Regions from separate parts of the Paenibacillus sp. RS8 genome, predicted to be linked through region 1. Evidence: a T-box and tRNA genes for the amino acid it is inferred to sense, from the RefSeq annotation. Region 1 holds a T-box; the other holds one or more tRNA genes.

Region 1 (15,877 bases):
ATGAGTAATGTGCCAATGGCGCGTAAAGAGGAAGCGTCCCGTAAGGCTTTTGATGAAGCAAAACAATATATTCCCGGTGGGGTGAACAGCCCTGTACGGGCGTTCAAATCCGTAGGTTTGACTCCAATTTATGTGGATCATGGGGTCGGCTCGCGTATTTATGATATCGACGGCAACAGCTTTATCGACTATGTATGCTCATGGGGACCGCTGATTATGGGTCATGCGCATCCTGAGGTTGTAAAGGCATTGCAGGAGACGGCAGTAAAAGGGACAAGCTTTGGCGCACCAACTTTACTCGAAACAGAGATGGCAAAAACCGTTGTTGAACGTGTGGCCTCTGTAGATATCGTACGTATGGTTAACTCCGGAACGGAAGCAACGATGAGCGCGATTCGTTTGGCACGTGGTTATACCGGACGCAGCAAAATCTTGAAGTTCGAAGGCTCCTATCACGGCCACGCGGATAGTTTGCTTATTAAAGCAGGTTCCGGTGTAGCCACATTAGGTTTGCCGGATAGCCCGGGCGTTCCTGAAGGTGTAGCAGTAAATACCATCACAGTTCCATACAATGATTTGGAGTCCACTCAGGTTGCTTTCGAACGCTTTGGCAGTGAGATTGCCGCAGTGATTGTGGAGCCGATTGCCGGGAACATGGGTGTTGTACCACCACTTCCAGGATTCCTGGAAGGACTTCGCAAGTTAACCTCAGACCATGGATCTTTGCTTATTTTTGATGAAGTAATGACAGGCTTCCGTGTCAACCGTGGCTGTGCTCAAGGATTGTTCAACATTACTCCGGATATCACTTGCTTCGGCAAAGTCATCGGCGGAGGACTTCCAGTAGGCGCTTATGGCGGCAAAAGAGAGATTATGGAGCAAATCGCTCCTACGGGACCGATTTATCAGGCGGGCACACTTAGTGGTAATCCATTAGCAATGGCAGCAGGATATACTACGTTGAAGCTGTTAACACCTGAAGTTTATGATCGGTTGGAGCAATTAGGGGCACGATTGGAAGCAGGCTTGAAAAAGAATTCCATCGAGACTGGCATTCCGCTGACCATTAACCGCGTGGGCTCGATGGTCTGCCCTTTCTTCACGGAAGGACCTGTTACCAATTTTGAGACGGCCAAGACTAGCGACACAGACCTATTCCGTCGTTATTTTGGTCATATGTTGAGCCAAGGCATTAGCGTGCCGCCTTCACAGTTTGAAGGCATGTTCGTATCGGCTGCGCATAGTGAGCAGGATATTGATGATACCATTGAGGGCCATTATAACGCCCTGAAAGCCCTTTGAGTAACGGAGCCGGGGATCGAACCGGTGGTGGAGCTTGGACTAGACGTGGAGAGTGGCTGGAAGTCACACCCGGCAAAATCATTACTGGAGCCGAGGATTCTGAAGCTGCAATTGACAAGTGGCTGCTGGAAACTGTAGGGATGCCTGAGAAGCTTCATCTGCGTCTGCGCCGCGAGGGAGGCATTCAGTGGAAGGGAGACCGACTTCGGTTGGCTCTTTTCCCTCATCGTGAAGCGGGTATTGAGCCTGTATGGGAAGAGCTTGAGGTGCTGTATGAGGATGATTTTTGCTTGGTCATCCACAAGCCGGCAGGGATGGCGGTTCATCCAGACGGCAGTGGCTTAGGTGTAACGCTGGATCACCTTGTAGCTGCGCATTATATAGCTTCCGGAGAAGGTGTGGCTGTGCGCCATATTCACCGGCTGGACAAGGATACAACAGGCCCGGTGATGTATGCGAAGAATGAGTTCGCACAGCTTGTCTTAGACGAGAATATGCGCGACAAAAGCATCTCGCGGCTTTACGCCGCGATCGTCGAAGGCACAGTGCCGCCTGCGCTTAAAGTGATCGACGCGCCGATTGGGCGCGATCGTCATCATGCGGCGCGGAGAAGAGTCTCACCCGGCGGACAATCCGCCGTGACTCGAATCATTGGACGCGAGGCACTGCATGGCGGGAGCCTGGTGCATGTGCAGCTGGAGACCGGACGGACGCATCAGATTCGCGTCCATCTCAGCCATATGGGTCATCCCTTGTATGGGGATGCGCTATATGGCGGCCCGGTCTGGGCTTCAAGCGCAGCCGGCCGTCATGCGCTTCATGGTGAATCGTTGACCTTTCGTCACCCTTGGAGCGGAGAACAGCTTGAGGTGGGTGACCCGTGGCCGGAGGATATGCTGCAGCTGCGGGAGCTGCTGGCTGAAGCACCTTAACGCAACGTATATCTAAGAGCCGTAAAATCAGCAAAAGCTGGTTTTACGGCTTTTTTTAATTTATTTTTCGCAGAGTAAATAAATTTCTAATTTTTTTCAGAAAGAAACATCTATCTATGTCCTATTAGCAAAAGCAGCATATAATACTCTGTTCGTGCGGAGCAGGGTATATCTGTACAAGGAGAGTTCGGTTAGCCTCTGAATTTATGAAATTAATTAGCATCCTGTCCGGTTAGTGCTGCCAAAGTTGTCATGCCTTCCTGTTTGAAGCATATACATGTGGGGAGTAACATTTTGGGCTTATGCTCTGGGCCTGTCTCAGGGTTAGATTATGCCAAGAAGGAGGACATATCCCGTGTTTGATCAGTCCCACGGCTTGCGGTTTGATATTTATGAACGCATTCACCTATCGGAAGAGCTTCCGGGAATAGCTGAGCTGGAGGAGGTTGAACTACTTCCGGAAATCCAGGTGATTCAGCGGGAGGATCGTGCCGAGTTATATGGTCAGCTGTTGCTTACCGGACTCTACCGGAGCGAAGATGACCGAACGCAGCGTCTGGAGCACGCCATTCCCGTTGAAATCACTGTTCCGCTTACACGCGTCAGCTCGATTGAAGATATCGGGGTGGAGATCGAGAATTTTGATATTGATCTGCTCACGATGCGTACTGTGAATATAACAGGCGTATTATCCCTGCGGGGAATTGGTGGTGCGGAGCCTCAACCACAACCGACCTGGCAGCAGGAAGAGTACACAGTAGCCTATTCCCCTCTAAGCGATGACAGGGTAAGCGAAGCATCTGAAGTAAACCAAGAACACGAAACTGATGTACTTTATGAAAATTCACAGTGGACCTTTGGTGAGGATGCATCGGAGGTTGCTGTAGAAGAACATGAGCATGCAGAAGCAACAGAGCCCCCGCTGGTCTCAAGCGGAGCGGGTCAATCGTCCCCTATAGTTAATTTCTCATCCGCTCATGAGAAGGACAAGGGCGCGAAAGCACGGACGCATAGTCTGAATTCGCAAACTGAGGATTCCAAAGCAGGTATAGCGGATTACTGGTTTAAAGCTGAGTCACAAAATGAGGAAGCTGAGGTCACTCAGTTGAATCAAGTTATTGAAGCGGATCAGGAGCAAGAAGCGGAATATACCTTTGCTTCCAGAGAAAAAGCTGTCCCAGCAGCCACTGTTGAGGCAGAACAAGACATTGCTGTATTCGCTTCAGAAAACGAGGCAAACCATGAGCTTCACGCACAAGAAGAGAATGCTCAGCCGATCAGTGAGAATGCGAACGAAGTCTTTGTTTCTCAAGAGACGGTGCCACAGCCAGAGGAGAAGCAAGACCTTAAGATTGCGCTAGGTAGTAAGAAAGAAGCAGAGGTTCCAGCCAAAGAACATCTTACTTTCTCTTCATTACTTAGCTCTAGCCGTTCCCGTAAAGAACAGGAAGCTCTTCAGTCCGAAGGAACTGCATCGGCTGCAGCGATCATTCCAGAAGCGGGAAATAATACAGAGTGGAAGAGCAGATTCATTACCGGAGCAGATGGCGCTAACTTGTTCCGGAAGGTTCGCCTTTGCATCGTGCAGCGTGAAGAAACGCTAGATACGATCGCAGAGAAGTATCAGCTAAGTGCGCGGGAGCTGGGAATGTATAATCGATTGTCAGGGCAGAGTGTAGAAGAAGGGCAAGTATTGTACATTCCGTAGTTGAGTTACAATGCGCACTCACATGAATAGGTGAATCCCGATCTGATAGTAGATCGGGATTTTTGTCTAAATATAAGAATATATAAGTTTCACGTTATACATTATCCTTATATTTCTCGAATAAACGTTTACCGTCCGTAAAAGGACGGTAAGCGTTTATTCTTGTGTGAACGGAGAACGTTAGAAAGTGGGGTATCTAACCAACGCAGAGTGATGAATCGAATGAAAATTCGACATATGCACGCTATAAGTCGAAATTCCGCTTAAAGTCCCGCTGTAGAAGCCTATTCAGGTTGACTAGGGATGACTCAAAATGTATTATGGAGTAAGCAATATCTAAGTAAAGACTGGGAACGGGAAGAGTAGGCGGTCAGCCCTTCAGAGAGCGGAATGCAAGTGCTGTGACATTCCGTAGGATACAGCCACCGAAGTCGCCCCGGAGTCGCCCTTCTGAGCTTGTCTTCATAGGCATGAGAGATAAGTTAGGATGTGGCCGGTAGCAGCCGTTATCTGTACGAGTGTCGCGCTAAGCTTCTGAACCGTAAGGTGAGAGAAGTGTAGGTTTATTTTTCATTGGCGCGAAACAAAGGTGGTACCGCGAAAGAATGGCCTTTCGTCCTTTGAGACGAGGGGTCTTTTTGTTTTTTTAATATAAGAATGTATAAGTTTCACTCTGTATATCGTTCTTATATTTTTACAAGAAACTACAAGTAACCAAGTGGAGGTATCAGAGAATGGCTGACCAAAACAATCTAACAGCGGCAGAGTTGCCGGACCTGCAAGATACAGCGGCAGATGCTGCCGCTGCAAACGACACTAAGAATGAAATGCCAACAACGTATGATCCGAAATCGGCAGAAACCAAGTGGTATTCCTACTGGACAGAGGGTGGATATTTCCGTGCAGGCGGACGTCCAGATGCAAAAGCATATAGCATTGTAATCCCGCCACCAAACGTAACGGGAATGCTGCACATTGGCCATGCGCTTGATTTTACGCTTCAGGACATCTTGATTCGTACGAAACGGATGCAGGGCTTCGATACGCTTTGGCTACCGGGTACGGACCATGCCGGTATCGCAACGCAAACAAAGGTAGAGCAAAAGCTGCGTGAGCAAGGAATCTCAAGACATGATCTCGGACGCGAGAAGTTCCTGGAGCAGGTATGGGATTGGAAAGATAAATATGCGAACACCATTCATGAGCAGTGGGCTAAGATGGGGCTTTCCCTTGACTATTCCCGCGAACGCTTTACCTTGGATGAAGGGTTGTCGAAGGCTGTACGTGAGGTATTCGTTAAGCTTTACAATAAAGGCTTGATCTACCGTGGGAAACGTATCATCAACTGGGACCCGGCGGCTCGCACAGCATTGTCGGATATCGAGGTTGAATATAAAGAAGTTAACGGTCACTTGTATCACCTGCGTTACCCGCTCAAAGACGGTAGTGGATTTATTACAGTAGCGACTACACGTCCGGAGACGATGCTGGGCGATACGGCGGTTGCTGTTCATCCGGAAGACGATCGGTATAAAGATCTGATCGGCAAAACGTTGATCCTGCCGATTATTGGCCGTGAGATTCCGATTATCGCTGATGATTATGTAGACAAAGAGTTTGGTAGTGGTGCGGTTAAGATTACACCAGCTCATGACCCGAATGACTTCGAGATGGGGCAACGTCACAACTTACCGCAGATTAACGTAATGGATGAGAGCGGTACGATGAATGAAGAAGCAGGACCTTATCAAGGTCAAGACCGGAGTGTATGTCGTAAGGCCATTACTGCTGACCTGAAGGAGCAAGGTGTGCTGATCAATATCGAAGATCATGTGCATCAAGTAGGACACAGTGAACGCTCTGGAGCCGTTGTTGAACCCTACTTGTCCACACAATGGTTCGTGAAGATGCAGCCACTGGCTGAAGCTGCCATTAACGCACAGAAGGATGGGAACGGGGTTAACTTTGTACCGGACCGTTTCGAGAGAACATACCTGAATTGGATCGAGAACGTTCGCGATTGGTGTATTTCCCGTCAGCTGTGGTGGGGACATCGAATTCCAGCATGGTATTCCGAGTCTACTGGTGAACTGGTTGTGGCAAATGACGAGGAAGAAGCACGCCGGATCAGCGGTCTAACCGATCTGAAACAGGACGAGGATGTATTGGATACTTGGTTCAGCTCTAATCTGTGGCCTTTTGCGACACTAGGATGGCCGGATGAGAACAGCGCAGATTTCAAACGCTACTATCCGAACGATGTGCTCGTAACAGGTTACGATATTATTTATTTCTGGGTAGCGCGGATGATCTTCTCAGCCCTCGAATTTACCGGAGAAAAACCGTTCTCTGATGTATTGATGCACGGTTTGGTACGGGATTCCGAAGGCCAAAAAATGTCCAAATCTCTCGGAAACGGCGTAGATCCGCTTGAAGTTATCGAGAAGTATGGCGCAGATGCAATGCGCTACATGATTTCTACCGGCAGTACCGCCGGACAGGATCTGCGTTTCCGCTGGGAAAAGGTTGAACAGGCGCGTAATTTCGCCAATAAGATCTGGAATGCATCACGCTTCGCGCTCATGAATTTGGAAGGCGTAAGCTTTGAGAATATTGATATTTCTGGTGAGCTAAGTACTGCTGATCGTTGGATTCTGCACCGTCTGAACGAAACTTCTCGCGAAATTACGCGTCTAATTGACTCGTACGAGTTCGGTGAGACCGGTCGCCAGCTGTACAACTTCATTTGGGACGATCTCTGTGACTGGTATATTGAGTTCGCGAAGCTGTCGCTTTACGGATCAGATGCCGCTGCCAAAGCTAAGACACAGTCTGTACTTGCTTATGTATTAGACCGCACAATGCGCCTGATTCATCCGTTCATGCCGTTTATTTCGGAAGAAATCTGGCAGCACTTGCCGCATGAAGGAGAGACGATTACCCTTGCTGCATGGCCGGAGTATGATGCTGCTCTGGAGAACCCACAAGCGGTAGCAGAAATGAACCTGTTGATGGATGTAATCCGGGCGGTTCGTAATATCCGTGCTGAAGTGAATGTACCGATGAGCAAAAAGGTTGAATTGATCATCAAAGCGGGTAATGAAGAAACGCTGAGTATTATTACCCGTAACGACAACTACATTGGACGCTTCTGTAATACTTCTTCTTTCGAAGCTGGCCTGAATCCGCAAACGCCGGATAAGGTAATGTCCGCTGTAGTAACAGGAGCAGAGCTGCTTCTGCCATTGTCGGGCCTCATTGACATTGAACAAGAAATCGCTCGTCTGGAAAAAGAAGTACAGACGCTAAACAGCGAAGTAGAACGTGTAGAGAAAAAGTTGAGCAATCAAGGCTTCGTAGCTAAAGCTCCTGCTAAAGTTATCGAAGAGGAACGGGCGAAGCAGGCAGATTATTCTGCTAAACGTGAGAAAGTACTTGCCCGCATCGCAGAGCTGAGAGGATAAGAGACATGGATGACCTAAATCGGGGCGGAAGTACCGCCCCTCTTGCGACATACACCGAAGCGGTTGATTGGATCAAGAGCCTAATTCCTTTTGGAATCCGGCCAGGTTTAGATAGAATTGAGATGTTGATGGACAAGCTGGGAAATCCGCATCGTCGGCTGAAATTTATTCATGTGGCGGGAACGAACGGCAAAGGCTCAACTTGTGCTTTCTTAACTAGTGCACTTATACAAAGCGGCTATTCTGTAGGAACCTTTACGTCTCCGTATATTACTAAGTTCACGAACAGGTTCCAATACAATAATACGGACATCGCTGAAGAAACGCTTGTCGAGCTGGTTAACCAATTACGTCCGCTAGTCCAAGAAATTTCGGAAACGGAGTTTGGCTCACCTACGATGTTCGAGGTAACTACAGCTGTAGCCATTCTATTTTTTGCGGGCGTCTCTTGTCCTGATGTTGTCGTATGGGAGACCGGGCTTGGGGGAAGGCTGGATGTAACGAATATCGTGACTCCGATTGTTTCTGTGATTACTAATGTTGGTCATGATCACATGGATATTTTGGGAGATACGCTAGAGAAGATAGCGATGGAGAAAGCCGGAATTATCAAGACAGGCGTACCTGCTGTTAGCTGCGTAACTCAGCCGGAGGTTGTGGCGGTTCTGAAAGAGAAAGCAGCGGCTTGCCGCTCAACTCTTTATCTTGCAGGAGAAGATTTTAGTTATGAAGCTAGTGGAATCCGTGAGGGAGCCCAGACTTTTCATTTTAAGGGTCCCTTCCGTTCGCTTGAGCTTGGGATTGAGATGAAAGGCGAGCACCAGATTAGCAATGCGGCGGCTGCCATGATGGTACTTGAAGTTCTGCGCCAGTATATGGCTTTTATGCTTGAGGATGAAGATGTTCTTGAAGGTTTGCGACACGCATTCTGGGCTGGAAGGCTGGAAGAGGTAAGCAAGTCTCCTAGGATTGTACTGGACGGAGCACATAATCCGGAAGGTGCGGAGAGTCTTGCAAAAAGTCTGCCTCAGCTCTATCAATACGGTAAATTAAATTTACTTATGGGAATGCTGTCAAATAAGCATCATGAATCCTACTTTAAGCATATACTGCCTATAGTGGATACGCTCATCCTGACCGAACCGGATTTCCAGAACAAAATGGACGCGGAGAATCTGCAAGTTATCGCAGAAAGTCTGCGGGAGAAATATGCCAAGGAAAACTTGGCAATCATAGTAGAACATAATTGGGGAAAAGCGCTGCAGCTACTGAAGTCGATTACAGCGGAGGATGACCTTGCCGTCGTATCTGGTACGCTGTATTTAATCTCTGACGTACGCGGTACACTTTTGCAGCAACCCGATACTGAAAAAGGCTGGTGACGACTGTTGGATACTACTGAACGGGTGCATTTTATAGGGATCGGCGGCTACGGAATGAGCGCGATTGCCCGGGTAATGCTGGAAATGGGATATACAGTTACGGGCTCCGATGTGGCTGCCCAAGAATTAACGGATAAATTGATTGCCAAAGGTGCCAAGATTTATATCGGGCATACTGCGGAACAAGTAAAAGGTGCGGATCTAGTCGTATACTCTACGGCTTTGTCTAGTGATAATGTGGAATGGGTGGAAGCTGAACGTCTTAAGATTCCAATTCTACATCGTTCACAAATGTTAGCCCGTTTATTGAATGAACGTAAAGGGGTAGCCGTTGCTGGAGCACACGGAAAAACTACCACCTCCTCCATGATCGCACTCGTGATGGAAGAATGTGACGTTGATCCAACGTACATTATTGGCGGAGAGATTATGAATGTGGGCACGAATGCAAAGGCAGGACAAGGTGAGTTTGTAGTAGCGGAAGCAGATGAGAGTGATGGTTCTTTCCTGCACTATCATCCTTGGCTTGGGATTGTTACGAATGTGGAAGCGGATCACTTGGAAAATTACGATGGGGACTTTAACCGTCTTAAGGCTGCATACGTGCAGTTTATGAATCAAACGCGCGAAGATGGAACGGCTATAGTATGCGCTGATGACGAGAATGTGATTTCTCTTTTACCTGAAGTAACAGGTAAGGTAATTACTTATGGCATCAAGTCAAATACTGCGGATTATATCGCCACTGATATCGTTCTAGGTGATCGTCAGGTGTCTTACACGATGAATCATAATGGGGAAGTGCTTGGACGGATTGAACTCTCAGTTCCCGGACAGTACAATCTTTATAATTCAATGGCAGCGGTAATTGCTTGTTTGAAATCAGGAATCTCCTTTGAGAAAATCGCTGAAGCGATTGTGAAATTCCATGGTGCGAAGCGCCGTTTTCAAGTGCTCGGAGAAGTTGATGACATTCTGGTCATTGATGATTATGCGCATCACCCTACCGAAATTCAAGCAACAATCAGTGCTGCCAAGGCTACAGGAAAACGGATTATTGCGGTATTCCAGCCTCAACGGTATACACGTACTTTCTTTCTGTTAGATGCTTTCAGCCGTGCCTTTAGTGAAGCTGATGAAGTCATCATCACCGATATTTACTCTCCGGCTGGAGAGAAACAGATCGAGGGTGTGACTTCTGCGAAGCTGGTTGAGCTTATCGTTAAGAACAGTAATGCAGGCGCAAGACATCTACCAACCAAAGAAGATGTTCTTGCTGATCTGACACCTCGTATTGCTTCAGGTGATCTGGTGATTACGATGGGTGCAGGCGATATCTGGAAGGTCGGATACGCACTGGCAGACGGTTTGAAGAAGCATTAATATTACAGATCGTAGCTAATACGAGGATATTCAAATTCTCTCTTCAATAGCACTTCCCCCAAATTTCCTTCAGATCATCTATTTGTTTATCTGAAGGGAGCTTAGGGGGAAGTGTTTTTTTGGTATTGTTAGCGTATTTACTGATATAGTTATAAAGTGCTATAGTGCTGTCAGAAGAGGATCGATTTTTTAACGTATATTTGGGGCTCCCACAAAGTACCTGAGTACGCATAGAAGCAAAGACTCAAGTTGTGGGGATATTTTCACATAGGTGGTGACGTATGAGCTCCCTGATTGAAATTAGAACACTAATTTATTTGTTTATTTTTGGTAACTTATTTATGTTGCTGCTAATAACCAATTATCGAAGTACCGCTGTTAAAGATACCGCCTCGACAATGTTCATCCGATCAAAAGGGGTACAGCTGCTCTTTTGGTGTTCGATATTACTGTGGGATTACCTCCCTCATACGTTGTCCATTCCACTTAGCAATGCTCTGATTCTTGGCGGGTGCTGTCTAGAAATTACAGCCTTACTGCTGATGATGGGAGTACTGGGACCAAGAATAAAGCGATATTACATCATCCTTTCGGTATGGAGTGCAATCAGTTTTAGTATCATCGCATTATTTTTTAATCATTCCAACCTGCGCATTGCCTGTACATCACTTTGGTCTATATTGTTTGTAATCTATCCGGCTTATCATCTAACTGTAAATAAAAAGGCTACCCCTCTTCAAAAAATATTGGGTGTGTTATTTTATGTAATTGCAGTGATTATGCTCATGCGGGCATTTGTTGCACTGATTTGGGAGCCTGAGATGAATGTGTTCTCAACAAATCTTACGCAGTATTTGTATTATCTGGGAATGTATTTATTATTTATTGTGGGGGCGGCCGGTTTTATTCTACTCTCTAATGAACATTCTTATGTCAAACTAAAAAGAATAGCCAGTTACGATGATTTGACGGGGATCCTAAACCGTGGAGCATTTCTTCAGGAAGCGGAGATAAAGCTTGAAAAGGCATTTCGAGAGCAGGATTACTTCTCATTTTTGCTATTGGATTTGGATCATTTTAAAGAGGTCAACGATACTTACGGTCATGATACGGGTGATATAGTTCTGGAAGAATTCGCATCGACGATTAAAGATCATCTCGGAAATGGTGATTTGTTTGGCAGACTAGGGGGCGAGGAATTCGCAGTCATACTCTGTGGAATAGATGAACAAAGCTGTGACCAGAAAGCTGAGACACTTCGCGAGGTGGTAATGAATGCTTCCACTCATAAGATTCCCCAGGGGTACACAGTTAGTATAGGTGTAATTACGATCATGCCAGATCAGGAGATCTCGATAAATAAGTTGTACAAGCTAAGCGACAAGGCGTTATATCAGGCCAAACAAGAGGGAAGAAATAGAATCATCAGATACCGATATGTATACTAAGAGTCAGGAATAGTTGGGGAGGTGAACTTCACTCATATGCATCTGGATCTCCAGACACTGCTGATATGTCTCTTTCTATGGCAATCGTTCACGGTGCTGCTTATCGTGGTATATCGTTTACGTTACGCACAGGAACAGACGTATTCATTGTTTATCACAGCAAAATATTTGCAACTAGCAGTCTTGATCCTTTTATTGCTGAAGGATTATATAGATTCGTCACTTAGTCTACCGATCATAGTACTTCTTGCTTTGGCTGGCGGTACGCTCGAAAGCTTGGCGCTTCTGATGCTTCTCAGAGTATTCGGGAATAAGGTTGAGAAATATTATTCTATATTATTCGGAGTATCGATTATCGTTGTGGTGCTGATGTATTTGTTTAAGCAAGAGGATTCACTCGTTATTGCCGTTGCTTGCCTTGCGGGAGTTCTGATTATCGCCTACCCTGCTTATGTTTTATGTTTGAAGGTTATGGAGACCTCGCTACAAATGATAATGGGACAGCTATATTTTATTGTTATCTTATCGTTGGCAGGGAGAGCTTTGGAACCGCTGTGTTCCGTGTTAGGATTCAATACGCAAGTGACACAATTTCTTTATTTGATTTTTTATCTCGGTATTTATTTGTATATGTTTTTAGGAACCGCTGGAATTATGCTGCTTTATAGAGAGGATTCCTTTGCAGAAATGGAGCGGGTTGCAACTTATGATGAGTTGACAGGTATTTTGAACCGCAGGTCGTTCGTTCTGCGTGCTCGGCCTTTAATAGCTGCTTCAGCGATGAAGAAGCTGCCCTATTCTTTTTTACTGCTGGATGTGGATCACTTTAAGAGCATAAATGATACTTACGGTCATAATATGGGAGACCAAGTACTAACTGATCTGGCGTCTAAAATCGAGCAACAGCTTGGCAATGGTGATTTGATCGGTAGATTTGGGGGAGAAGAGTTCGCAGTACTTCTGCACAGAGCTGATGAGAAAAATAGTGATGTTATTGCTGAAGGAATGCGCACAGCCGTTTTAGGCTCAGTGATTCATGGTGTTCCGCTGCATTACACGATAAGTATTGGGGTCATTACGATAGAATCAGGCGAGCGTTTTTCTCTGAACAATCTCTACAAACTTTGTGATAACGCATTATATCAGGCTAAGAAAAAGGGCAGGAACTGCGTCGTTAGAAGCTACGAAATATAAAAGTGTTTTTCTTTCGTCATTAGACGAGGAAGACACTTTTTTTTGTTGCATAAGGAATGGTTCATTATACCTAACGACTATGACAATTATGTTTAGAGAATTCATGTTCATGAATCTCTGGAAAAAAGAGATTTTTGGGTTGGATTATCAAAAAAATGGCGATTTATAAAGGTTTATCGCAATGAATTTCGAATAAAGGATGAAAATATATAATAAATTTAAAGCTTCCCCTATAAATCGACAAATATTTTATATGAAATGAGTTACTATTGAACTGCATCTAAAGTTGCAGTGGAAAGTGGAGAGGGTTTAATACAAAAATACAAGGAGCCAGAGTCATGCGAGAAAAAATGCTGTTCCTATCAGCTCAGAATCAAAGCGCAGAGGATCTAGAAGGAGAAATGAGAACAGGGAGTATTCTCGAGATTTTGCTTGGGAAATTTGATATCGATTTGCTGACGTATTCCAGTACGCACAAGGAAATGTCTACAAATGATGGAACTTCACTAAAGGTTCATTACATTAACGGGTGCATTACCTCATGGAAATCCATGCTGCGTCCCTTACATATATTACGGAATTTCACTAATCGGAGTCATGCAGATAAAGACATGAAGAGCACCATCATGGAGCTTTGCAGATCGAATAATTATAGACATGTATTTATATCGCATAGCTTGCTTGGGAATTGTATAGATATGGTTCGGAATCTGCTACCTGAGGCAAGTGTTATTACAGATACGTATCGTTTTGAGAGCGGCGTTGCCGTTGGAAAAGAAATCGGAAGGCCGAACAGCGGTAATCCTTACCATAAACTAAATGAAGCTTTGATTCGGCGGCATAAACGGAGACTAATGAATAAAACAGGGGTACTCCTGGCAACCTCGGAATGGGATGCCCTTAAATTCAAATCCTTATCCTTTGCGGATGCTCGTAAGGTTCATGTTGTTCCTCATTTCATAAAAATGAACGAGTACGACGCTTTTACTGAGCCTGTTGCAAAAGAAAATTCAATAGTTCTGCACTGGAATATGAACACCAGACAGGGAATTAAAGCCGCTCAAAACTTCTTTAAGAAAAGCTACCCATTGATTAAGGAACAAGTGCCTGATATCAAGTGTTACATAACTAGTCATGAGGTTCATTCGGAAGTGTTGACGCTTATAAAAGAAGATGTATCAGTAGTTATCACTGGACCTTTGAAACCGTCAGCGGATTATATTCGTCGAGCTAAAGCGGTTCTAGTGCCTATCCTTGAAGGCTGTGAGGTCTCCAGAAACATTCTGGAATCATGGGCACTCAAAACGCCGGTTGTTACTAGCTCTATGGTATGTGAACGATTGAACTGTGAGCATAACCGTAATATTTTGCTTGCTAACAGCTCAGTTGATGTTGTAGCTAGTGTAATAACGTTGTTAAAGAATCCCGAGATGGCAACGATTATTGCTGATCGGGCGCATCGCACATTGTTGAAGGATTACGAAGTGAATTATGTGAAGAATAAGATTCTTAGTCTTGTATAGAAGGTTTGCCCGAGAAGGGTGTGCCTGCAGTATATAAAAAAACCGCGCGGACGTTTTAGGGTCCAACGCGGTTTTTTATATTCTTGTATGATTTTACAGCAGGTTGCGGCGCAATTCTTCCGGAGATTTAGGAGACAGCATTCCAAGTGGAATATCGAATACTGTACGCGCTCCGCTTTGTCCTTCTTGACTCATGCGCTGAGCGGCTCTGGCATAGGCTACGAGAACACTAGCTGTAAATTCTGGATTGCTCTCCAGTTTCAGGCCGAATTCAATAATCTGCTTTGTGCCTTCCCCTGTTACACCGCTGCGAATAACAAACCCGCCGTGCGGAATTCCGCTATGCTGAGCTGCCAATTCTTCATCAGTGATGAAAGTAACCGTAGTATCATAATCTGCAAAATAGTTCGGCATATTCACGATTTCCTCGCGAATGCGTTCTTGATCTGCACCTGCCTCAGCAACAACAAAACACTCTCTGAGGTGCTTCTGGCGAGTGGTAAGCTCTGGTGTTTCGCCAGCGCGAATGGCATCAATAACCTCTTGTACTGGAACAGTATATTGTACACCGGCTTTCACTCCATCCACTCTGCGGATCGCATCGGAGTGACCTTGGCTAACGCCTTTGCCCCAGAAGGTATATTCTTTACCTTGCGGAAGAATGGCTTCAGCAAGCAGGCGATTCATTGAGAATAAGCCTGGATCCCAGCCGGTAGAAATTACGCTGAGTGTTCCACCTTGTTTAGCTGCGGCATCAACGGTCTCGTAGAACTCGGGGATTTTGGCATGAGTATCAAAGCTGTCCACGGTATTAAACATCCGGGCAATGGCTGGTGTTTGTTCTGGCAGATCTGTAGCCGATCCTCCGCATAGAATCATAACATCCACTTTTCCCTTATATTGTTCGACGGCAGAGATGTGCTCGAACTTCACACCGGTTTCTCCGGCTTCCAGTTGTCCAGGTTCTCTGCGCGTAAAGATCGCAACTAGCTCGATATCTTCACTTTGGTTGATAGCCTTACGTACACCTTTTCCTAAATTTCCGTAGCCTACAATAGCTGCTTGAATTTTTTGTTTCAGAAGAAGCCCTCCTAATCAGTAGTGAACTAAAGCACTATTTCTAGTTTACCTAGTATAGTGTACAATTTCAGCTCTTTTTATATAGTATATAAAAGTTACATGTAATGTAAACTGAATCTGCATAATCTTTCATAATTCCTAGCGCTTAAAAATAGCATATCTCTCTATTGTCTATCATATATTATTTATAGATTAGATGAGGTGAGGTGTAACTGTTGAATAACGGAAGAATGACATTCCGATTTGACGTGAACAAGGACGAGCCTAAACCAAAGCCTAAGGTGGTGGAGCGCTGGTCAAATGGCGGACTGGGCACAGCTGAAGAGTATGCTGAGGGGCTGCGTCAAGAGGTTGGCCCAGCGCAGCAGACATGGATTTATGAGCCTGATTTTCGTTCTACGCGTGAGGCACCGCCGGAAGATTCCTACGACTATTACTCGGGCACTGTAGATCCGCGTCAG
Region 2 (15,877 bases), 2.7 Mb from region 1:
GTTCCCTCATTATGAGTAAGAGGTACTTCCATCATACGCAGCACATCAACAATGGCTCTTTCTCCCTGTTTACTCTGTTCCACAAGTCGATGAACCTTAACATCCGACTTTGTAACAGCAGCCGCCGCAAGAATAGCCGCGGAGCCAGGATAGTCACCTTGAACTGTATAAGTCTTAGCCGCATAGGCTTGACGACCCGGCACTTTAAAGGACATGTAATCATCCGCCGCATGAACCACAATTCCCGCCTGCTCCAATACTTCTAACGTCTGACCTACGACAACCTTCGATTTCAAATCATCAAGGACAATAATTTCACTATCTTCTTCAAGCAATGGTGTCAGGAACAGAAGAGCGCTTAGGAATTGGGAGCTGACTGCACCGGAAACTGTAATTTTACCCCCAACAGGTTTACCTCCACGGATCGTGATCGGCAGTTTTCCTTCGTTATGCTCTACCTTTACACCAAGCTGTTCTAGAGACACGATCAGATCGTCATGCGGACGTTTGCCCAAAGAGTCAGGATACGTATTTACAAATGTAACCTCAGGGCTTAGCGCAGCCACAGCCATTAGAAAACGTAATACTGCTCCAGCATTCCCCACATTAAGTTCCTTAACATCCTTCGGTTTGCGTCCAAAGCCTTGAATCACAATTTTCTCATCATCTTCTGTGAGTACAGCTCCCAAATCTGCAATACAACGACGGATTGCATCGCTGTCTTCACTATGTGCCGGATGATAAATCGTACTTACACCTTCTGACAATGCGGTAACCAGTAAATAACGAGTGGTATAGTTTTTGGAAGAGAGAGCTCCGAATTCCCCCTGCAAAGATGGCGTTGGCCTAACAATAACGTCCATAATATAAACTCTCCTTAGTAGATATAGTTGTATGTAGTGCTTGTTTGACAGGGTAATCCATGCTTGTGTTATCATTAAACCATTCTTCTGATGAAAAGAGGTCACAACCATGCATAATGTTCCACAAATCACACCGCAAGAATTGCGGCAGTGTCTAGAGACAGGGGAAGACCTTGTACTCATCGACGTTCGTGAAGACGAAGAGGTTGCCTTCGGGATGATTCCCGGTGCACAGCATATCCCCATGGGAGAAATTCCACATCGCACAGAGGATATTCCAAGCGATGCTAAAGTAATCTTTATTTGCCGTTCCGGTGCACGAAGCCAGCGTGTATGCGAATATCTACAACAGTTTGGCATTAATGCTACAAATTTAAGCGGCGGTATGATTGAATGGAATGAAACACTCTCTTAAAAGCTCAACCGCGGTAATGCATTAAAATATGTTGCGACACTTCTGCCGCAGTCAGTCCCGTTGTATCGACCGTGTAATGCGCGAACAGGTAAGCATCATGGCGGTCTTCCATAATCCGTCTAACCCGTTCTTCTGCATTGCCGGCGAGCAGCGGACGATTCTGATCTCCACTAACGCGGGCAATAATCTCTTCTTCCGTTGCCGTCAGCGCAACCACATGCCCTTTACTCAGCATTAACGCTGTATTCCCCGGCGCCAATACTGCGCCTCCACCTGTGGATATTAATTTATTCTCGGACTCTAGCATACGTTTTAGAACCGCTGTTTCCACGCTTCGAAAGTATTCCTCGCCATCTTCTGCGAAGATTTCCGCAATGCTTCTGCCTTCAGTTTCAATAATGACATGATCTAAATCAACCAGCTCATAGCCTAGTTCCCTAGCTAAAATAGCACCTACTGTTGACTTCCCTGTTGCCATCATCCCTACTAAAATAATGTTCTTATTTCTTTGCTCTTCGTTCAACTTTTTATATTCTTCTGTATCCCCAGTCATGTCTATCCTCCAACCGCGATATTTGTCATATCATAACACAGGGTCAAAACATTAGACAATCTGCTTCACATAGTAAATACACATCAAATTTTCAATAAAAAAGGCCCGAAAGCCTCCCATTTCTGGTGAAGCAATTCGGGCCACTTTTTTTGAAAATATAAGAAAGTATAAGTTTCACGTTATACATTATCCTTATACTTCTCGCATAAACGCTTACCGCCCTTTAGGACGCCGAGAACGTTTTTGCTTATAACCGTAACAAACTAGATTATTCTGCTGACATCCAGTTGTGGTGGAAGACGCCTTCTTTGTCTACACGTTTGAACGTATGAGCGCCGAAGTAATCGCGTTGAGCCTGTAGCAGGTTCGCAGGCAGTCTTTCTGTACGATAGCTATCATAGTAAGCCAATGCGCTGGAGAAACCAGGTACTGGAACACCCATCGTTACAGCTGAAGCGATAACTTTACGCCATGCGGATTGGTAGTTGTCCATAACATCCTTGAAGAAAGGATCAAGCAATAGGTTCTTAAGGTCTGCATTGTTCTCGTAAGCATCTGTGATGTTTTGTAGGAAACGAGAACGGATAATGCAGCCTCCACGCCAAATTTTAGCCAACTCGCCATATTTCAGATCCCAACCGTATTCGTCGGAAGCTACGCGCAGTTGAGCGAAACCTTGAGCATAGGATACGATTTTACTTGCGAACAATGCTTTACGCACGTTCTCGATGAATTCAGCTTTGTCGCCATCAAATGGCGTAGTTTCTGGTCCGTTAAGCACTTTGCTTGCTTCTACGCGCTCATCCTTCATTGCAGACAAGAAGCGTGAGAATACGGATTCAGTGATCATGGACAAAGGTACGCCAAGATCCAGTGAGCTTTGGCTTGTCCATTTACCAGTTCCCTTTTGGCCAGCGGAATCAAGGATCACGTCAACCATTGGTTTACCAGTTTCTTCGTCATACTGAGCAAAAATATCTGTAGTAATCTCGATCAGGTAGCTGTCGAGCTCACCGCTATTCCACTCTTTGAAAATGTTGTGAAGTTCTTTTGCATCCAGACCTAGAACGTCTTTGAGCAGCTGGTAAGCTTCACAGATCAATTGCATATCACCATATTCGATACCGTTGTGCACCATTTTAACATAGTGTCCCGCACCGTCTGGTCCGATATATGTACAGCAAGGCTCACCGTTAACTTTAGCTGAGATTGCAGTTAGGATTGGTTCAACTAGCTTATACGCGCTTTCTTGACCGCCAGGCATAATGGAAGGACCTTTAAGAGCTCCTTCTTCACCGCCAGAAACCCCAGTTCCGACAAAGCGGAAGCCTTTTTCTTCCAGATATTTACTGCGACGAACCGTATCAGGGAAATAAGCATTTCCTCCGTCGATAATAATGTCGCCTTGATCAAGATGCGGCAACAGTTGCTCGATGGTAGCATCAGTAGCTTTACCAGCTTGAACCATGATCAGAATTTTGCGCGGTGTTTCCAGCGAAGCTACAAATTCCTCAACGGAAAATGTGCCTACGAGGTTTTTACCTTCCGCCTCAGCAAGAAGATCATGTGTCTTCTCCGGTGAGCGGTTAAACACGGATACGGAAAAACCTTTGCTTTCGATATTTAGAGCCAAATTCTTGCCCATTACCGCCAAGCCAATAACGCCGATTTGTTGTTTTGCCATCTGGTCCTCCACCCTTTGCACCCTATATTTTTGGGAAATCCATTTCTCGCAGTATAAGAATACCACCCTTTATCAGAGACAGCAAAGCCTGCCCTGCGAAGAGAGATCAAATTCATTGACAAAACCATTGCCAACCTGAAAATGATCACAATGACTATTTTAACGTTTTTAGCGCCAGAAGTGAACCCCTGTCTGCAAGTTCTCACACAAATCTAAGACACCCCGAAGTTCGGGGTGCCCCTAAGCAACATTTGCCCGACACTTTGTTTACCATTCTAACGTATACAATTCCTTCGTCAAAAAGGTAAGCTGAGCTCGGCATTTGTCCGCGCGAACCGTATCCTCTGCCTTAAGTGCATCATTTAATCGATCCAGCTGCTCATCCACTTCAATCCTACGCTGGCGAATCCGTTCTTCCCCTTCAACAGAATAATAGAGCTTGGTCAGCTCCTCATCGGTGAGCATAGGACCCTTCTGGTATAAGACCCGCTGCTGATAACCCGAGATTTCGACAAGACGTATCACTTCGCCGAACAAAATATTTTCAATAATAATCTGACGGTCTCGGAAACGTTTTACAATGGCATGGCCCCGCATGTCCCCAATTAATTTCTCCATCCATTCAGACAAGCGAGCATCACGAATCATATAGTCACCCACGAGTTTATAACCGTCTTTGATCCTTTGAAAACGTAATTTCACCAATTTACGGCCGGTACGGACTGAAATTACAAAGACCTGATCGTTCTCGCTCCAATATAGGGAATAACCTTTTTGAATCAAATCCTTGATCAGGTCCTGGATATGCTGTCTGTCGAAACGCAGCTCCAGGTTACAATACTCCACCTCGTCGTTTTTGTTCACGGCACTCCCCCCTAACTGCTTCACATCTGCAAAGTCAACACCATTCGTTCCATTTCAGAGTATTTATGGCTGCCGGACCTCTTCAAGTAAGCATTACTTTTTGCGTTCGTCTTAGTCTTATTTTATACTTCAGTTTATGTAGCGGTAACTTGGTTTATTGACTATTTTTACCCCCAACAGACATTCTCCAAACGCTAATCGGAATTTTTTATTCCTTTCGGTCCTTTTGGGGCATTATCATTCACAAAATATCGTCTGACGCTATACCGAATGTCTTTTAAATTTCTAAAAAAAGCCGCTGACAACCTAATTCTCAGGTTGTCAGCGGCTTTTCACATTTCAGATCAACTAGGTTTAAATTTCAGCTTCGTTCTGTGCACAATGAGCAAATGCAGCCCGAAGAGCATCAGCATTACAATTCCACTTACTAGGAACGGGACGCCATGACCTACATGGTCCCATAGTCTCCCTGATAGTACCGGACCTGCCACCATCCCAGAGCCTTGCAGCGTCAAGAATAGCCCCCATACAGTCCCTCGTTCCCCCTTAGGGACTTGCTTGGCTAGAAAGGCATTCCAAGCCGGGAGAATAAGCGCGTAGCTTATACCGACCAAAGCCACCGCGATAAAGGCAAGCGGTAGCCAGCGGACCTGTGAGAACAGAGCAAGGGAAAAGGCCGCGAGCAAAAAGCCGATATTCAGAAACACAGTTGTTCCAATTCGGTCCACCAGCTTACCAGCTGGAATCAGAGCAAGCACCGTAATCCCCCCACCTGCAATCAGAAGAAGACTAAACTGATTTGGACTAACATGAAGCTCTGTGCGAGCAAACAAAGTAACTACAGGGGTCATCAAGCCAATGGCAAAAGCCTGAAGAAATAAAGCAGGATATAACCATCGACTGACCTTAAGCGTCGTCTTAACCTGATGCAGTGTTCTTTTTATACTTTCTAACGGACTAATCTTTTTACGCTCAATGACTCCACCGAGCCCCTGCATGTCCCTTACAACGGCATGAGTTCCACTTGGCGAGATTCTCTTAGGTAGAAATAGGGCCACCACAACTACAACAGCTGCACAACCTAACAGGACCAAAAAGGCTACACGATAGCTTTGACCTCCATGATCCATCAAAAAATTCACTACGATCGGACCGATTCCCGTACCTGCCAGCGAGGCCATCTCGACAGCACCCATAGCTGCCCCGCTGCTGCCGCTTTTAGTAGATCCCGCCAATTCGGTGATCCCTGTCATCACACAAGGCCAAAGCGGGGACGTCCCGATCCCAAGAATAAGACAAGCAATCGATAACGTAACTGCTGTTTTAGCATATATTATCATGCCAACAGCTACTAGGATCAACAATAAGGCACTTGTCATGGTCCAGCGAAATCCTATACGCTCCATAACCCAGCCAGAAGGACTGCGGAATAGATTATCACCCAAATACTGGAGTGCAAAGGCAAAACCTACTACCGTCACAGATAGACCCAAAATATTCTCCATATACACGGGTAACAAAGCGACAAGAAGCGACCCTTTCACAAATTCAACTAAAAAAATAATTACCCACATCTCCATAATAAATGGTGATGTCAGACTGATATGTGTACGTTGCACGGCTTTCGTGGACATTCTATCACATCCAAATCCTAGTATTCTGTAGATTGTTTTGTTATACTGATGCTTGCCTTAAATTTTAATATTCGCGAAAGGTTGTGACAGCATTAAATGAATCAACACCGTACTCCCCTCTTCACAGCTTTAAAAAAGCATGCCGCCGGCAATCCCGTTCAATTTCATATTCCGGGGCATAAGAAGGGGCTAGGAACCGATGCCGAATTCCGTGAGTTTATCGGCGATAACGCTCTATCCATCGATCTAATCAACATCGCACCGCTTGATGATCTACATCAGCCCACTGGCGTAATCCAGGAGGCTCAGAAGCTGGCTGCGAAGGCTTTCGGCGCCGACTATACGTATTTTAGCGTACAGGGCACGAGCAATGCCATCATGACGATGATCCTCTCTGTCTGCTCACCGGGTGATAAAATAATTGTGCCGCGTAACATTCATAAATCTGTAATGTCGGCCATTATCTTCTCCGGAGCCAAGCCTGTGTTTGTCTCGCCTGTTCAGGATGAGAATCTCGGGATAGATCACGGCATAACGACCAGTTCGCTGGAACGAGCGTTAAGGCGTCATCCAGACGCCAAAGGAGTTCTAGTAATCAATCCCACGTACTTCGGTGTATGCGCCGACCTGCGTTCGATTGTCGACCTGGCTCACCGTTACGGTGTACCCGTATTGGTGGACGAGGCACATGGAGTACTGATTCATTTTCACGAGGATCTGCCGGTATCGGCCATGCAGGCCGGAGCGGACATAGCTGCCACAAGTGTGCATAAACTTGGCGGCTCCATGACGCAAAGCTCGGTACTGAATCTAAATGCTAAGACGGGTCTGATTAACCCGCAACGGGTACAGACCATTATGAGCATGCTGACTACAACATCCACCTCATATATTTTATTAGCGTCCTTGGATACATCAAGACGTAATCTCGCGCTGAACGGTCATGAAATGGCGGAAAGAACCATTCGATTGTCCAACTATGCACGCGAAACGATCAATACGATCGAAGGCCTGTACAGCTTTGGAAAAGAAATCCTTGGGACAGAAGCCACATTTGATCATGACCCAACTAAGCTCAACATTCATGTGCGCCATTTAGGGATCACAGGATACGAAACCGAAAACTGGTTGCGCGAGAAGTACAACATCGAAGTAGAACTAAGCGACATGTATAATATTCTTTGCCTTATTACCCCAGGTGATACCCAAGAATCAGTAGATAAATTATTAGCTGCACTTCGGGTGTTGTCCGCTATTCATTATAGCAAGGGTGAAATTTACGAGCTTAAGGTTCAGGTTCCAGAAATTCCGCAGCTTGCTCTGATTCCAAGAGACGCTTTTTATGCGGATACACAGTTAGTTCCATTCCGTGAATCTGCTGGCTACATTATTGCAGAATTTATATATGTATATCCGCCGGGAATTCCTATTCTTCTCCCTGGCGAAGTAATCACTCAGGATAACATCGATTATATTATTGACCATGTGGAGATTGGCCTTCCGGTTAAAGGTCCTGAAGACCGCAGCATCACTAACATAAAAGTGATTGTAGAAGCCGATCCTATATCCTAAGATCCATCATTTTCCTAAAAAACTTCATTCATTTATACAAAAACCCGATACCATAATAAGTATCGGGTTTCTGTATATAAACATCAACTGTCATATACACAATAGAACAGCTTAATTTAGTCGCTAAAATCTATTCTTGCTGAGCAAGCAGATTGTTGTAAGCTTCTTCAACAGCTTTCCATTCTTCTTCATCTTCGATATTGTACAATACCATTTCTTCGTCTTCTTCTTCCATACGCAGAATAATGCCGTCTGCTTCTGGATTCTCGCGCTCTAACAACAGAGCGTATAATTTCTCGCCTATGTCGAACGTTTCTACAAGCACCATTTCTACATCTTCGCCCTGCTCGTTCGTCAAGGTCAGCACAAACTCCTCGTGCTCATGGTCGTGATCATGCCCGCAACCGCATGCTTCACCATGCTCATGTTTGTGATCGCTCATTGTAATACCTCACTTTGAATTGTATTATCCTACATCTGGTATCGTACCACGTTAGATTAGTTCAGGTCAATTTAGAACAATCAATTGAGAGCCGTAATTACCTTCTCTGACACAAGAACATAATCTGCATTTTTCGAAGATTTCATATAAAAGCCCACCCGATATTTCCCGGTTTCTTTAAAATCATACGTAAACTCCGAGGTTGGAAACCAGAAATTATCCTTCTTCGAGCCTTCAAGCTCCTGCGACTGAATATCCTTAACATTACCAGATGGGTCCGTTATGGCTACTTTCACAGCTGAAACTTCTTCTGTTAAGCTATCTACTTGGGTTAATATCTTAATCTTGAGCTTGCCAACGTTAACGTTACCAAAGACCGTATTATCCTTAAAAAGAACAATATGAACATTAGGCTTAAGAATCGAGACTTTCCCAGAGCCATCCCAATTCACAAGCCCGCCTGCTTCTCTAGCGGGAATATACGTTTTCCCATCAATTAAATAACCGCCGTCCACAATTTCCTTCCCGTTGTTCCAAACCCTGATTTTCTGATTAACGGAATCGGCGAACAATAATGAACCGCCCATTAAGGAAAAAGCAAACACGCATAAAGTGATTTTTTTCCATCTATTCATTTGAAACCCTCCAAATAATTCATACTGTTAATGTATACTTACTTTGTCTCAGCAAGTTGCGCTAATTGTAGGTAAATATTTCATTCATCTTGCGAAAAATGATATTATGGATTTGTTCAAAGTTGATATATTTAGCCATCAGTGATTTCAGGAGGGTACTTTCTTATGAGTCTGAGCCTACAAATGCTAGGAACCGGCAATGCTTTTGCAAAAAACTATTTCAACAACAATGGCTTGCTACTAGCGGATACTTATACCCTACTGATTGATTGCGGGATTACAGCCCCGCTTGCCATGCATACCATTGGAAAATCTTTCCGAGACGTAAATGCTACTCTAATTACGCATATTCATGCGGATCATGTTGGAGGTCTGGAAGAGCTAGCGCTAACCCTAAAACACGTCTACGGGGAAAAGATGAGATTACTTTTGCCTGAGACGCTTGTTGAGCCTCTATGGAACAACACATTAAAGGGCGGATTATATCAACAAGATGCAGTAGCTTCCCTTACCGATATCTTCGAGGTTACAACTATGAAACCCGGAATTACGTACAAGCTTGCTCCTTCTCTTTCGCTCGAGATCATACATACACCGCATATTCCCGGTAAAGATAGCTATTCTCTTTTAATAAATAACGAGATTTTCTACAGTGCGGATATGACTTTTCAACCGGATCTACTGATAAACCTTGTGCGTGAGCGCGGCATCCGAATGATTCTGCATGACTGTCAGCTTGGTGGATCAGGCGTTGTTCACACCACGCTGGAGGAGTTATTGTCTTTACCCGAGGATGTTCGACGTATCATCAAGCTCATGCATTACAGTGATGAACAACCGCAATTCGTCGGACTTACAGGAGAGATGGAGTTTATAGAGCAGCATCTAATTTATAAACTTTGACTATTATATAAAAAAGACCGTACATTGACGTCCAAGGACGTTAGTACGGTCTTTACCTTTTGAACTATGAGAATGTCGGAAGATTATCCAAATTGTTGGTTGGATCCCCATCCGCATCGCCGCGAATATAAGTCTCCCCGTCTTTACCTTTAAAAGCATTCACTCCGGCAATATTTCCGGCCTGTACTTCTTGAAGCGCTTGATCATACGCCAAGACACGTCCTGTGGAGGTCTGGAAACTGGTTAGATCTCCATCTCCATTTTTCTGTACGGCTACGAAACTTTCGCGTTCGTTATTTGGCACTTTAGTTCGCCCCTTGCAGTAGAATTTGCCATCATAAGGCACATCCTAGCTTGCTTCATGGAACGGTAAATTATGTGCGCTAATTTTAAAGAGTTTTCTGCATCCGTACATGTAGAATGCCTGCGTCATAAAAAGGTTCCGTAGAAATCACTTCATATCCTAGCTTCTTGTAGAAATTCTCAGCTTGACATTGTGCATCAAGAATCGAAGCTTCTAGTCCAAGTTCCCGAGCAAGCTCTTCCATAGCCAGCAACAGAACACGTCCGTATCCTTTAACTCGATAATCTTTCAGCACGGCGATACGCTGCATTTTGGCTGTACCTGCTTTGTAGTAAATCAATCTTCCTGTAGCGACAGGCACTCCTTCATCTATAATCAGAATATGGTGCGCATTCGGACCGATAACATCGTATTCATCAATTTCTTCCTCAACCGGTACCATTTGTTCCTCTACAAATACTTTAGTACGAATATCCAGCCCCATCCGAAGCTGTTCCTCTGTAGTAACCCGTAAGATTTCTGCCGCCATGTTAGTCGCAAACTCCTCTCTCTATGTATCCAACGATAGTTGTCTATTATATAAAAATTTGACTAGAAAGAAAAGCCTGAGCATGAGAAACCGTCTTCTATCTCTGCTCTAATCTACAGTATATACTTCTTCAGGAATCGAACGATTGTATATGTCTTGCATCACTGGTGACAATGGAGGGTACTGACCTTTAATCTTTCCATCTAGATTCGTCATCTCATTGATTTCCATGACTTTTGTTGGCTTTGCCTCGGAGCAACCTACCAAAACCATCAGTAACAACAGACAAACGCCGACTTCCCATTTCATAATTTTAGGCATGGTCATACTCCTTTCACCGTTCAACTGCGGTTATTCTCTTTACAGCTTTGACGGTTCAAGAGTTTTATAAACCATTGGTGAACTTCATTCCCTGATTCTAATCCTTAAAGATTCACATTTCCAATGACATGAACCATGTACATCATCCCTGCCAGAAAACCAGCTAATACAAAATAAGCGATGCCATATTTCCAGCGTGAGCTGGCTGGCACATCGTAATACTTATCATTCTCGTAGACCGTATAGCTAATATCGCAATTCATCTTAAGATGCATCCCATTCTCTAGGGTCACAGGCTCTAGCTGCGAGATACGCACCTTTTCAATTATGCATTGCTGAGGAAGTGTAGCTCTACCAATGTAGTTTAGTTGATCCCATCGCACCCCTACATACTGCTGTCTATCCAAATCACTGTAGGTGGTAAAAGGTAAATCTCTCCTATGCTCTGGCCCTGGAATCATGTAGCCTGCATCTCTAAGTGGCTCCACTGGAATTAAGAAACCCTTTGTTACAGAATAAACACGATTGTTAGAACGTCTCTTAACATATTTGTTATACAGATCGTAAGCAAATAACGCCCAGATTATAAAAAATAAGATCGAACGCATATAGATGATGATGCCCAAACCGCCCACGAGTCCCACAAGCCACAGCCAACGCGTAACTGCAGTAGCAATACGGCCGCCGTCAAGCGGGTGAATCGGAAGCAAGTTGATCAGATTAAGCAAAAAACCTATATAAGCCAAGGAATAGAGTAGCGGACTATCCATGTAATAAGCCGCTCCAAAAACGGCTGTTGCCCCAATGGTTCCTAAGATCGGACCTCCAAAAGCAATATAAGCTTCTGTCTGGGCATCCAGCGGCTGTTTCTTCATTGTAATTAAAGCTCCCAAAAACGGTATAAACAGTGGAGCGCTAACTGGAAGCCCAATTCGTTTAGCAGCTATTACATGCCCTAATTCATGGACTAGCAAGAGCAGAACAAAACCCACGGCAAACCCCCACGGATAAATCAACGCATACGCCCATATCGAAATTATCATCGAAATTAGCGGCCCTGCTATTTTACCTATTTTCAGAAGGGACAAAATCGCCTTTCCTTTAAACAGGAGCATCGCCGCCCCGCCCCCCAACCATTTCCATGGCGTGGAAGAATCCTTTTTCTGCTCATTTTGCGGCAAGATCTCAAACTCCTTTTTCTTTCAATTTTTATCCAACGGCTGTACATTACTATCCATTTTATCATAAGCGCTTAAGGAGTATTTCCATAAAAAAGCATTTGGCTAAATATACGGCGCAACTTTTAAAATCGTTTCAGCGTCAAACAAACAGATAATGGATAATTTTTACTCCTGTTAAAAGAAAGGGCTGACTAATATGAACTCTACATACTTAAAATCATTGCTATCAGCTGTAATGCTCTCTATGCTTCTTCTCCCTACTTCAGCATCAGCAAGTACTCTGCAATCTAATTCCGAGCACGAGACGGTCTCACTCACCTCTGCGTCCAACTCTTCGCAGGTTTACTATCAATTCGGTATTCCTGGTGGAACCGTAGGAGGTCCGGCGGTACTCAAAAATGGAGTAATCTACGTAGATGTTCGAGGAATCGCTGAGAGTGCGGGTCTGAAGATGGAATGGGATAAGTCCGGCGAACGCGCATTGTTCAAAGGCTGGACCAAAAGCTTCGCGGTTCGAATCGGGAGTCAAAATGGTGTTCTTGACGGGAAAACCGTAGCTCTAGGCGGTTCCCCTTTCAAATCTAAAGAAGACGGCATATATGTACCCGCTCGCTTTATCGTTAAAGCATTCGAAGGTAGTAATCTCCATCTGGATCCCAAAACTAATACATTATTAGCGAGCGATCTAAAAACCTACAACGTATTTACAGAAACCTATGGCGGGCGTACTTATACACTAATTAAAGCTAATGGAGACTTATATGTCTCTCAAGGCAAGGATAAAGTGCTTCTTCTCACCTCACTTCAAACTAGTTTTGACTGGGCAGGAATGCAGATTGATAAAACACCGGGTGGACTGCTCGTCATTACGATTACTGACTCTTTTGGAGAACCCCATATCAATACACGTGTTGTCACCCTCGTATTCAAGAATGGCGCGTTACTTCGCAAAGCTACTTTCGCCTACCAGTTCAGAGGAGATGCAGATCTCAAACCGTTTGACGACAATCTGCTATTGCATGATGGCAACACTTTACGATTCGTACAGGATGGCACGGGCAATATAACAGCTACTTTAGATCTATTGAAACTGGGAGGCAAAGAAGATGATGCTTACTATATAGAAGCTATTGATAACGATATCCTTCTGCTCCGCGGTAATCAAAAAGGATTGCTTACCTTAATCGACCGCAAAACAGGAAAGCGAACGCTTTTATACGAGGAGCTGCTTACTGCAAAGGATCAGAAGTACGCAGAAAATAACGATACTCCTTACAAAGGAGATACTTTGAAGTTCGTGAAACGGAGTGGCGATAAGTTGTACTTTTTAAATGACTCCCCGCTTACGGGCAAGAAAGACTTGATCTATACGCTGGGACAATGATTCCGCTTCATTTTAACTTCCTCACACAAAATAGCCCGAATTATATGATGCCCTCTAGGCTAACGCCGTGAACGTTATAGGCTACGAACCATAGACTATTATCAGGGTTATTCAATTGAGGAGGTTATTTATGGATACAAATGCAAATTTACATCAACAGGTCAGTTGGAATTGTATGAACAAATACGTTGGTATTACAACGACTGACGGTCAGTCCTTTGATGGCTTTATTGCCCATGTAGATCAAAACTATGTTACTCTTGCGGTTCCAAGCAACGAAATGGTAGAACGTTTAAACGGAATGCCTACACACGAATCGGCGTATAGACAATTTGGCTTCCGGCCTGGCTTTTTCCCAAGACGTCGCTTCTTTCCACGACGCATCCCATTTTTCGGTATAAGCGATATATTTCTACTCCCGTTCTTTATTTGAGACGGTGAGAGGGGATGTTAGGGGCATCCCCTTTTCTTATTGTTTTTAAGACTATGTAAACTATCATCCCTACAGATTGTAAAAAAAGAATTGCCATCCTACTCTATCGTATGGTATTATGAAATTCGTCGCAGGACGGTAGCTCAGCGGGAGAGCACTATCTTGACAGGGTAGGGGTCATGGGTTCGAACCCCATCCGTCCTATATGTAGAAAGCCTTATTGTATAAGGCTTTTTCTTTTTTTTAGGGATAATTCGGAGTATGACATGAGGAGTAAAACTGGTCTTTGGTCAAGATTTGGTCAAGAATAGTTTTTTAAAATTGTTTTGCAGGTGAGAATGTGCTCTTTTAACGGAATTAACTACTAGGAAAAATCAAATTCAAATAGATAAAAAAGCCGACCTATGGTCGGCTTCTATGTTTTATTCATTGCAGCGGCTTTAATTGTTCGAATCTCAATCTGATAACTGTGAATACAACAATAATTTCTAACCTCATAGTCTCACCTCACGCTTGCATGAGTTACCTGATAAGGTGATTTTTATTTCTATTCTATAAGCTTGGAAGCGGTGAGAAGCTCTCCCTCACTTTCAAGGTAGCGTAACATTCTTTCAATGTCGTCGATTTCGTAACTTCTAACGATAATCATATGCGGAATATGTAATCCTGGTGGATCTATGTTTGGTCGTGAAAGGCTATTATGCAACCTTTCTGGTGTGTATAAAATACTCCACCGCTTGCTGCCATCTACAAGCATTAAGGTGATCTCTACCCAATTCCACTCATTCGAAGAACATTGAACTTTATCATCAAATTTCCAGTTAAGTAAAGACATTTCATCCCCCTCCAAAGTCAGTCAATCAAGAGATCATTCTCTAGTATATTTATTAACCTCTCGATCGCCGTTAGTTTAATCCCGAAATGCTCTTATTAACTGAGGTCGAACAGCCTAAGCGTTGATATATTATGTTATATGAAAGAAATCACCCTCCGATGAATCTTACAAATTGTGTTTCCATGCTTTTAAGAACATTATTGATACCATTTTTATTGTTGCAAGCCTTGAAATAACTTCATCAATTTCCTCAATGTTTACGTTTGCTAATCCATGAGCAATATTATTTCTAGTCAAGTAGTTCTGATCTATCCACTGATTATTGCCTCTAATCATCAATGGCCAATCCTGGCATTCGCCCCAAACTGATATAAATGATTCCCAAATCTGTGATTTCGAACCGTTCTTTGCTCTTTCAGTTCTAGGGTGATACTTAGAAGTCACTATTTCTATTGAATTCCACAATGCGAGAAATGAATCAAAAGCATCTTCAGAAGTAATGCCTTTTCTATACCAGCCATACGCTTTCAGAAAAGTTGGATGGTGTTGCGAAAGAGATAGTGCTTCTTCAAAAGCCCTTATAAATTCTTGCCGTTCTATGTATCTCTTTACGTTACTATTTCTTGAAAATTGGATAAATACCTCATTTCATTTCTTTCATATAACGTATTATTCACGAGAGGTTCGTAAAAACTCTATTTCGAAATCTATTCGAGAAACAATTAAACTATCCTGCCCGTCGTTGAACAAATAAAAAACGGCTGCCGAAGCAACCCTATTCCACTATCGTTCTCCGTTAGTCATACATGCAGCGCAAGCGCCGCACCACAGATGATGGAAGAAAATGCGTTCTTCCATGGGAGTTGAACAAACTACTCCCAGTAAGGAGTACCACTAAAGAGAAATTCTTCTTTATTTACATATAACTTAAATTCCCGACTTGCTAATTTACTAATGTGACTGGGTAACCACTCATTTGATTCAGGCAACCCAAGCCAAAAATTCATTGTTTCGAGTTGGGCTGCTACAAAGAAGCCTTCCAATTGTTGAACATAGTTATGAGGCAGGTCGAATTGTTTTGCGTATGATTCTAGTAACTGGCTTCTGAACGCTGGGTGGATATAAGAAAGTGTCCAACCTAAATCGAATAAATAATATCCGAACCCGCAAGCTCCAAAATCAATGGCTCTAGCTACTTGTTCATGAAACACAAAATTACTTGGAATCAAATCTGCGTGAATTATCCCCCAATTGTCAGGTGTTCTTTCTATGTCGTTCATCATTAAAATTGCACACTCTCCGGCCAATTGCAGAATTTCCACATC

Evidence for each region. The T-box of region 1 lies ahead of ACDZ28_RS01360 (valine--tRNA ligase). A T-box ahead of a tRNA ligase gene usually reads a tRNA of that ligase, here a tRNA-Val.
Region 2: it has a tRNA-Val gene. The T-box ahead of ACDZ28_RS01360 (valine--tRNA ligase) is inferred to sense a tRNA for this amino acid. The anticodon was not compared.

The regions. Positions count from the first base shown of each region.
Region 1 is NZ_CP168131.1:30,657-46,533, reverse strand. Features, by position in the region: gene hemL (glutamate-1-semialdehyde 2,1-aminomutase) at 1-1,302, shown strand; gene ACDZ28_RS01370 (RluA family pseudouridine synthase) at 1,299-2,234, shown strand; gene ACDZ28_RS01365 (LysM peptidoglycan-binding domain-containing protein) at 2,590-3,942, shown strand; T-box leader at 4,283-4,566, shown strand; gene ACDZ28_RS01360 (valine--tRNA ligase) at 4,770-7,406, shown strand; gene ACDZ28_RS01355 (folylpolyglutamate synthase/dihydrofolate synthase family protein) at 7,412-8,788, shown strand; gene murC (UDP-N-acetylmuramate--L-alanine ligase) at 8,795-10,171, shown strand; gene ACDZ28_RS01345 (GGDEF domain-containing protein) at 10,453-11,619, shown strand; gene ACDZ28_RS01340 (GGDEF domain-containing protein) at 11,656-12,813, shown strand; gene ACDZ28_RS01335 (glycosyltransferase) at 13,152-14,336, shown strand; gene ACDZ28_RS01330 (diaminopimelate dehydrogenase) at 14,430-15,416, opposite strand; gene ACDZ28_RS01325 (SPOR domain-containing protein) at 15,632-15,877, shown strand, end outside.
Region 2 is NZ_CP168131.1:4,444,061-4,459,937, reverse strand. Features, by position in the region: gene aroA (3-phosphoshikimate 1-carboxyvinyltransferase) at 1-863, opposite strand, end outside; gene ACDZ28_RS21065 (rhodanese-like domain-containing protein) at 973-1,278, shown strand; gene ACDZ28_RS21060 (shikimate kinase) at 1,283-1,831, opposite strand; gene gndA (NADP-dependent phosphogluconate dehydrogenase) at 2,100-3,515, opposite strand; gene ACDZ28_RS21050 (hypothetical protein) at 3,783-4,379, opposite strand; gene ACDZ28_RS21045 (MFS transporter) at 4,724-6,013, opposite strand; gene ACDZ28_RS21040 (aminotransferase class I/II-fold pyridoxal phosphate-dependent enzyme) at 6,110-7,585, shown strand; gene ACDZ28_RS21035 (DUF1292 domain-containing protein) at 7,716-8,027, opposite strand; gene ACDZ28_RS21030 (copper amine oxidase) at 8,108-8,662, opposite strand; gene ACDZ28_RS21025 (MBL fold metallo-hydrolase) at 8,828-9,565, shown strand; gene ACDZ28_RS21020 (DUF3892 domain-containing protein) at 9,630-9,869, opposite strand; gene ACDZ28_RS21015 (GNAT family N-acetyltransferase) at 9,955-10,398, opposite strand; gene ACDZ28_RS21010 (hypothetical protein) at 10,507-10,719, opposite strand; gene ACDZ28_RS21005 (site-2 protease family protein) at 10,824-11,900, opposite strand; gene ACDZ28_RS21000 (copper amine oxidase N-terminal domain-containing protein) at 12,097-13,284, shown strand; gene ACDZ28_RS20995 (hypothetical protein) at 13,415-13,717, shown strand; tRNA gene ACDZ28_RS20990 (tRNA-Val) at 13,850-13,921, shown strand; gene ACDZ28_RS20985 (hypothetical protein) at 14,265-14,552, opposite strand; gene ACDZ28_RS20980 (hypothetical protein) at 14,718-15,017, opposite strand; gene ACDZ28_RS20975 (phosphotransferase) at 15,425-15,877, opposite strand, start outside.